Regions from separate parts of the Streptomyces sp. Je 1-332 genome, predicted to be linked through region 1. Evidence: riboswitches for the same ligand, from Rfam matches in the RefSeq annotation. Region 1 holds a riboswitch; the other holds the start of a gene.
The links. Region 1 has a riboswitch for S-adenosylmethionine ahead of thrC (threonine synthase). Riboswitches for the same ligand answer to the same signal wherever they lie in the genome.
Positions count from the first base shown of each region.

Region 2: it holds a riboswitch for S-adenosylmethionine, as region 1 does, so the genes downstream of both, ABXJ52_RS10035 (aminotransferase class V-fold PLP-dependent enzyme) here and thrC (threonine synthase) in region 1, are expected to answer to the same signal.

Region 1 covers NZ_CP160402.1:3,708,565-3,711,766, forward strand. The annotation lists gene ABXJ52_RS16630 (MoaD/ThiS family protein) at 1-177, opposite strand, end outside; gene thrC (threonine synthase) at 283-1,602, opposite strand; SAM riboswitch class I at 1,620-1,754, opposite strand; gene ABXJ52_RS16640 (glucosyl-3-phosphoglycerate synthase) at 1,945-2,889, shown strand; gene ABXJ52_RS16645 (hypothetical protein) at 3,020-3,202, shown strand, end outside.
Region 2 covers NZ_CP160402.1:2,151,468-2,154,669, forward strand. The annotation lists gene ABXJ52_RS10030 (glycerate kinase) at 1-497, shown strand, start outside; gene ABXJ52_RS10035 (aminotransferase class V-fold PLP-dependent enzyme) at 449-1,822, opposite strand; SAM riboswitch class IV at 2,003-2,119, opposite strand; gene trpD (anthranilate phosphoribosyltransferase) at 2,194-3,202, opposite strand, start outside.

The DNA.
Region 1 (3,202 bases):
GACGTTCACGAAGCGCCGCAGCTTGCCCTGGTCGTCCAGGACGCGCGCCGCGATACCGGTGTGGTTCTTCTCCAGGTCGGCGATGACCTCGGAGAGAGTCGCCCCCTCGGCGGCGACCTCGGACTGACCGCCGGTGTAGGTGCGAAGAATGGTGGGGATGCGGACCTTGACGCTCATTGATTCACCTCGGTAGTTCAGGAGGGGCGCCCGTGAGGGGCGCCCCGTCAGGGGCGCGGGGAACTGCGCGACCAGCCACGACGGCCCCGCAGTCAGCGAACAAGCTCAGCCTGCGAGCCCGGCGGCGCGAAACGCGTCAAGGCTGGGGCGAATCGTGGCGGTCGCCTGAGACGTCTCGGCGACCGCGTCGAGAGTCTTGAGGCCGTCACCGGTGTTCAGCACGACCGTGGTCAACGCCGGGTCGATGAGCCCCGCCTCGATCAGCTTCTTGGTGACGCCCACGGTCACACCGCCCGCGGTCTCCGCGAAGATCCCCTCGGTCCGGGCGAGCAGCTTGATCGCGGAGACGACCTGCTCGTCGTTCACGTCCTCCACCGCCCCGCCCGTGCGACGCGCGATGTCGAGCACGTACGGCCCGTCGGCGGGGTTGCCGATGGCCAGCGACTTGGCGATGGTGTCCGGCTTCTGCGGACGCACGACGTCGTGCCCGGCCTTGAAGGCGGTGGACACCGGCGAGCAGCCCTCGGCCTGGGCGCCGAAGATCTTGTAGGGCTTGTCCTCGACGAGGCCGAGGGCGATCAGCTCCTTCAGACCCTTGTCGATCTTCGTGAGCTGCGAGCCGGAGGCGATCGGGATGACCAGCTGGTCGGGCAGGACCCAGCCGAGCTGCTCGCAGATCTCGTACGCGAGGGTCTTGGAACCCTCGCCGTAGTACGGCCGCAGGTTCACGTTCACGAAGCCCCAGCCCTCGCCCAGCGGGTCGCCGATGAGCTCGGAGCAGAAGCGGTTCACGTCGTCGTAGTTGCCCTCGATGCCGACGAGCTCGCCGCCGTAGACCGCGGCCATGACGACCTTGCCCTGCTCCAGGTCGTGTGGGATGAACACGCAGGAGCGGAAGCCGGCGCGGGCCGCGGCGGCGCCGACGGCGCCGGCGAGGTTGCCGGTGGAGGAGCAGGAGAGCGTGGTGAAGCCGAAGGCGCGCGCCGCCTCGATGGCCTGCGCCACGACGCGGTCCTTGAAGGAGTGCGTGGGGTTGCCGGAGTCGTCCTTGACGAACAACTTGCCCTGCTCGACGCCGAGTTCGCGGGCGAGGTTGTCGGCCTTGACGAGCTTGGTCCAGCCGGGGTTGATGTTCGGCTTCTCGGCGACGTCCGCGGGGACGGGCAGGAGCGGGGCGTAGCGCCAGATGTTGTCCGGACCGGCCTCGATCTGCTTACGCAGCGCCTCGGGGTCACCGGTCGGCAGGTCGTACGCGACTTCGAGCGGGCCGAAACAGGCCTGACAGGCGAAGATCGGGCCCAGCGCGTAGAGCTCGCCGCACTCGCGGCAAGAGAGGCCCGAAGCGGGGCCGAGGTCCACGGACCCACTGTGGGAAGGCGTGGTGGAGGGGGTGGTGTCGAACGTTCCGACAGTCTGCGCAGCCATGGAGGCGAGGCCCTTTCTCCTCATCTTCCTCGCGGCGCATCTCGCCGCGAGACGGAATTGGCACCTTCCCCACCGAGACCTCGCGTGCGTGGTCGGCGGGATGGTTGCCGGGGCTTCAACGGGCCGTATCCCTCTGCCCCTCTGGATGAGCGGTATGGCGCCGGGCTTCAGGGGCCCGGGGCGTTTGTCGCGCGATGACCCCGGCATGCGATGGTCATCGGCGTTGTTCAAGACTGTAACCGACGGCCTGGACCCTTGAGATAGTCGTCCGAACGGCGAGATGGATCACACCCAGGCCACGGACCGGGCCGCACGTCGGGCCACACACAGGAGGAGCCACCCGTGCTGGAAGAGGCCGAGCGCTGGCTGACCAGGCGTTCCTGGTCGGTTGCGGACCGTCCGCTCAGCGCGCTGCTGGACGCCAAACGGGCGTCGGGAGCCTCGGTGAGCGTCGTCCTGCCCGCCCTCGACGAGGAGGGGACGGTCGGCGCGATCGTCGCCGAGATCCGCCGCGAGCTGGTGGAGAAGGCGGCCCTCGTGGACGAGCTCGTGGTGATCGACTCCGGCTCGAAGGACCGCACGGCCGAGGTCGCCCGGGAGGCGGGCGCGCGGGTCGTGCACCGGGACGAGATCCTGCCGCGCCTCCCGGCCGTGCCCGGCAAGGGCGAGGTGCTGTGGCGCTCACTCCTGGTGACCGGCGGCGACATCGTCGCGTTCGTCGACGCGGACCTGAGGGAGTTCTCGGCGGACTTCGTGACCGGGATAGTGGGCCCCCTCCTGACCGATCCCGACGTGGACTTCGTGAAGGCGATGTACGACCGCCCGCTGGCCGGAACCGCCGATCAGGGCGGCCGGGTGACCGAGCTGATGGCGCGCCCGCTGCTCAACATGCACTGGCCCCAGCTCGCGGGCTTCGTCCAGCCGCTGGGCGGCGAGTACGCGGCACGCAGGTCCCTCCTGGAGCGGCTGCCGTTCCCCGTCGGTTACGGGGTGGAGCTCGGCCTGCTCGTCGACGCGCTGCACACCGTGGGCCTGGACGCGCTCGCGCAGGTCGATGTCGGTGTGCGCAAGCACCGGCACCAGGACGGGCAGGCGCTCGGCCGGATGGCCGCGGCGATCTACCGGACGGCGCAGCTGCGGCTCGCGCGCGGCCATCTCGTACGGCCCGAGCTCACCCAGTTCGAACGGGGCGAGCAGGGGTTCGAGCCGCGGACCCATTCGGTGGACACGGAGGAGCGCCCGCCGATGCGCGGCATCGCGGAGTACACGGCACGCCGCGTGGCGTAACACCCCAAGCCGGGCATTTTGTCTACATTCCCCATTTATGTGGGTCCTTGTGTGGTTCAGACAGGTATGGGTCAGCCAGGTATGGGTCAGACAGGCAATGGGAAACGCGCCCCGCGTCGGTGCCATGGCCATGGCCACGGCCACCCTCGCGGCCGGAGCGCTCGGCGCCGCGGCCGTGCCCGCCGCGGCGGAGACCGAAGGCAGCGGCAACGGCACCGCCCGCACCGGGCGTGAGCAGCCGGACGTCACCATCACCACCGTGCCCGCGAAGCGGACCGCGCCGGTGTGCAGTGACGTCTGGACCACCATCGTC
Region 2 (3,202 bases), 1.6 Mb from region 1:
TGCACAGCACGGCGGACCTCTCCCTCGGCCCCGGAACGGGCGCCTCCGGCGGCCTGGGAGCCGGTCTCGCGGCCCTCGGCGCCCAGCTCCTGCCCCGCTTCGACGTCCTGCTCGACCATCTGGACCTGGACGCGCGCCTGGCCCGCGCCGACCTCGTCGTCACCGCCGAGGGCGCCCTGGACCACCAGACACCGCGCGGCAAGATCCCCGCCGAAGTGGCGCGGCGCGCCAAGCTGTTCGGCCGCCCGGTGCTTGTCCTGGCGGGCACGATCGGCCAGGGCGCACACCACGTGCGGGCGGTCGGCGTGGACGCCTACAGCGCGATCCTGCCGGCGCCGGTCTCGCTCACCGAGGCGCTCGGCCGTGGCGGCGAGTTCCTCACCGACGCGACCGAGCGTGCCCTGCGGATGATCGTTCTGGGGTCACGTCTGAAGGGACGTCCCCGGGCTCAGGCGGCGTTGGTGTCCGGCACGCAACGCCCGTCCTCCGTGCGGTAGTTCCAGCGTGCGCCGTCCGCCACGAGCTCCTTCACGGCGCGCACGAAACGCTCCACGTGCTCGTCCGGGGTGCCCGCGCCGAAGCTGACGCGGATCGCGTTCAGCGACTTCTCGCCGGGCGCGGCCTCGGGGGCGCCGCACTCGCCCTGCGTCTGCGGGTCGCTGCCGAGCAGGGTGCGCACCAGCGGGTGGGCGCAGAAGAGACCGTCGCGTACGCCGATTCCGTACTCGGCGGAGAGCGCGGCGGCGAAGTGCGAGCTGTTCCAGCCGTCGACGACGAAGGAGATGACGCCGACGCGCGGCGCGTCGTCACCGAAGAGCGAGAGCACCTTCACCGCGGGCACCTCGGCGAGGCCCTCGCGCACCTTTGCGATGAGCTGGCGCTCCCGGGCGACGAGCTCGTCGAAGCCCGCTTCGGTCAGGGCCTTGCAGGCCGAGGCGATGGAGTACACGCCGATGACGTTCGGCGACCCGGCCTCGTGCCGCGCCGCGGTGTCGTGCCACTCCACGTCGACGCCGCCGTCCGTACGCCGCGCGACCTTCCGCGACGCGCCGCCGCCCGCGAGGTACGGGTCAGCCTCCTGCAGCCAGTCGGAGCGGCCCGCGAGGACGCCCGAGCCGAAGGGCGCGTACAGCTTGTGGCCGGAGAAGGCGACCCAGTCGACGTCGAGCTCGCTGATGGAGACGGGGTGGTGGGGCGCGAGCTGCGCGGCGTCCAGGACGATGCGGGCGCCGTGCGCGTGGGCGGCGGCGGCGAGCTCCTTGACCGGCCACAGCTCACCGGTGACGTTCGAGGCACCGGTCACGCACACCAGGGCGGGCCCGTAGGGGTCACGGTCGGCGAGGGCGCGCTCCAGGGTGGCGACGGCCTGGTCGGCGGTGCGCGGGGCGTTCAGGTACGTCACGCGGGCGTCGCGCCAGGGCAGCAGCGAGGCGTGGTGCTCGGTCTCGAAGACGAAGACCTGGCAGTCGTTCGGAAGCGCGGCCGCCAGGAGGTTCAGCGAGTCGGTGGTCGAACGGGTGAAGACGACCTGGTCGCCTTCGCGGCAGCCGAGGAACTCGGCGACGGTGACGCGGCTGTTCTCGAAGAGGTCGGTGGAGAGCTGCGAGAGGTACCCGGCGCCGCGGTGCACGCTGCCGTAGTACGGCGCGTAGGCGGCCACGTCGTCCCACACCCGCTGCAGGGCCGGGGCGCTTGCCGCGTAGTCGAGCGCCGCGTAGGTCACCTCGCCGCCGGTGACCAGCGGCACGGTGACGTCGCGGCCGAGGACGGGCAGCGGGGCGGAACAGACGGTCTGGTCGGCGGCAGCGGTGGTGACAGACATGGCGAACTCCCGTGGGAAGGCAGGCGAGTTCACTGCGAGGGCGCTCGGACGGCGCTGCAGTGAAGGAAGAAAAGGGGGGGTGCGGAAAAGGGGCCGGAAAGCCCTATCGCATTCGCTTGCTCACGAGACTGCTCCCTTGAGGACCAGGACCCCAGGGGCGGACATTCACCGATGTCCAGGGGTCCGCGCTTGCCATGGACCTTGCTGTCCACGGCCTGGTCTTCACCCGGGGCACCCCGCCACGGACGGAGGGTTGCCGGACAGCGAGCCGGGGCCTAATCGCTGTCACTCATGACCTGCGCAGCATCTTGCCACACGATCTTCCCGGTGCCCACCGCAGTCCGGCATCCGGACCGCGGTGGGCACCCCACTCACCTGTTGCTGGCCGCCACCCACAGCTCCAGGGCCTTCTTCGCGGCTCCGGAGTCGATGGCCTGCGCCGCCTTCGCGATCCCGGCGCCGATCTGCTCCACGAGGGTCCCCTCGCCCGGCGACAGCGCCACCAGGGCGGCCGCCGTGTTCAGCAGCACGGCGTCCCGGACCGGCCCCTTCTCACCGTCGAGGAGGCGCAGCGCCACCTCGGCGTTGTACGAGGCGTCCGCGCCCCGCAGCGCCTCCACGGGGACGAGGTCGATGCCGACGTCCCGCGGGTCGAAGGCCTCCTCGCGCACGGAGCCGTCGCGCACGACCCAGACCCGGGAGGTCGAAGTGGTCGTCAGCTCGTCGAGGCCGTCGTCACCGCGGAAGACGAGGGAGGAGTTCCCGCGCTCGGCGAAGACCCCGGCCACGATCGGCGCCATCCGGGGGTCGGCGACCCCGACCGCCTGGGCCCGCACCTTGGCCGGGTTGGTGAGCGGCCCGAGGGCGTTGAAGACGGTACGGATGCCCAGCTGGCTGCGCGCTCCGCCGGCGTGCCGCAGCGCCGGGTGGAACTTCACGGCGAAGCAGAAGGTGATCCCGGCTTCCTCGGCCACCTCGACGACCCGCTTCAGCGGCAGCTCCAGGTTCACCCCGAGCTTCTCCAGGACGTCGGAGGCTCCCGAGGCGCTGGAGGCCGCGCGGTTGCCGTGCTTGACGACCTTCGCGCCCGCGCCGGCGGCCACGATCGCGGACATCGTGGAGATGTTGACGGTCTTGGCGCCGTCACCCCCGGTGCCGACGATGTCGACGGTCTGCCCCGGCACCTCGATCACGTTGGCGTGCTCGTACATCGTGCGGACGAGGCCGGAGATCTCCTCCACGGTCTCGCCCTTGGCCCGCAGCGCGACCACGAAGCCCGCGATCTGCGCGTCGGTCGCCTCGCCGCGCATGATGCGGTCCATGGCCCAGGCCGTGTCATCGGTGCTCTGGTCGCGTCCCTCGAGCAGTCCGTTCAGCACA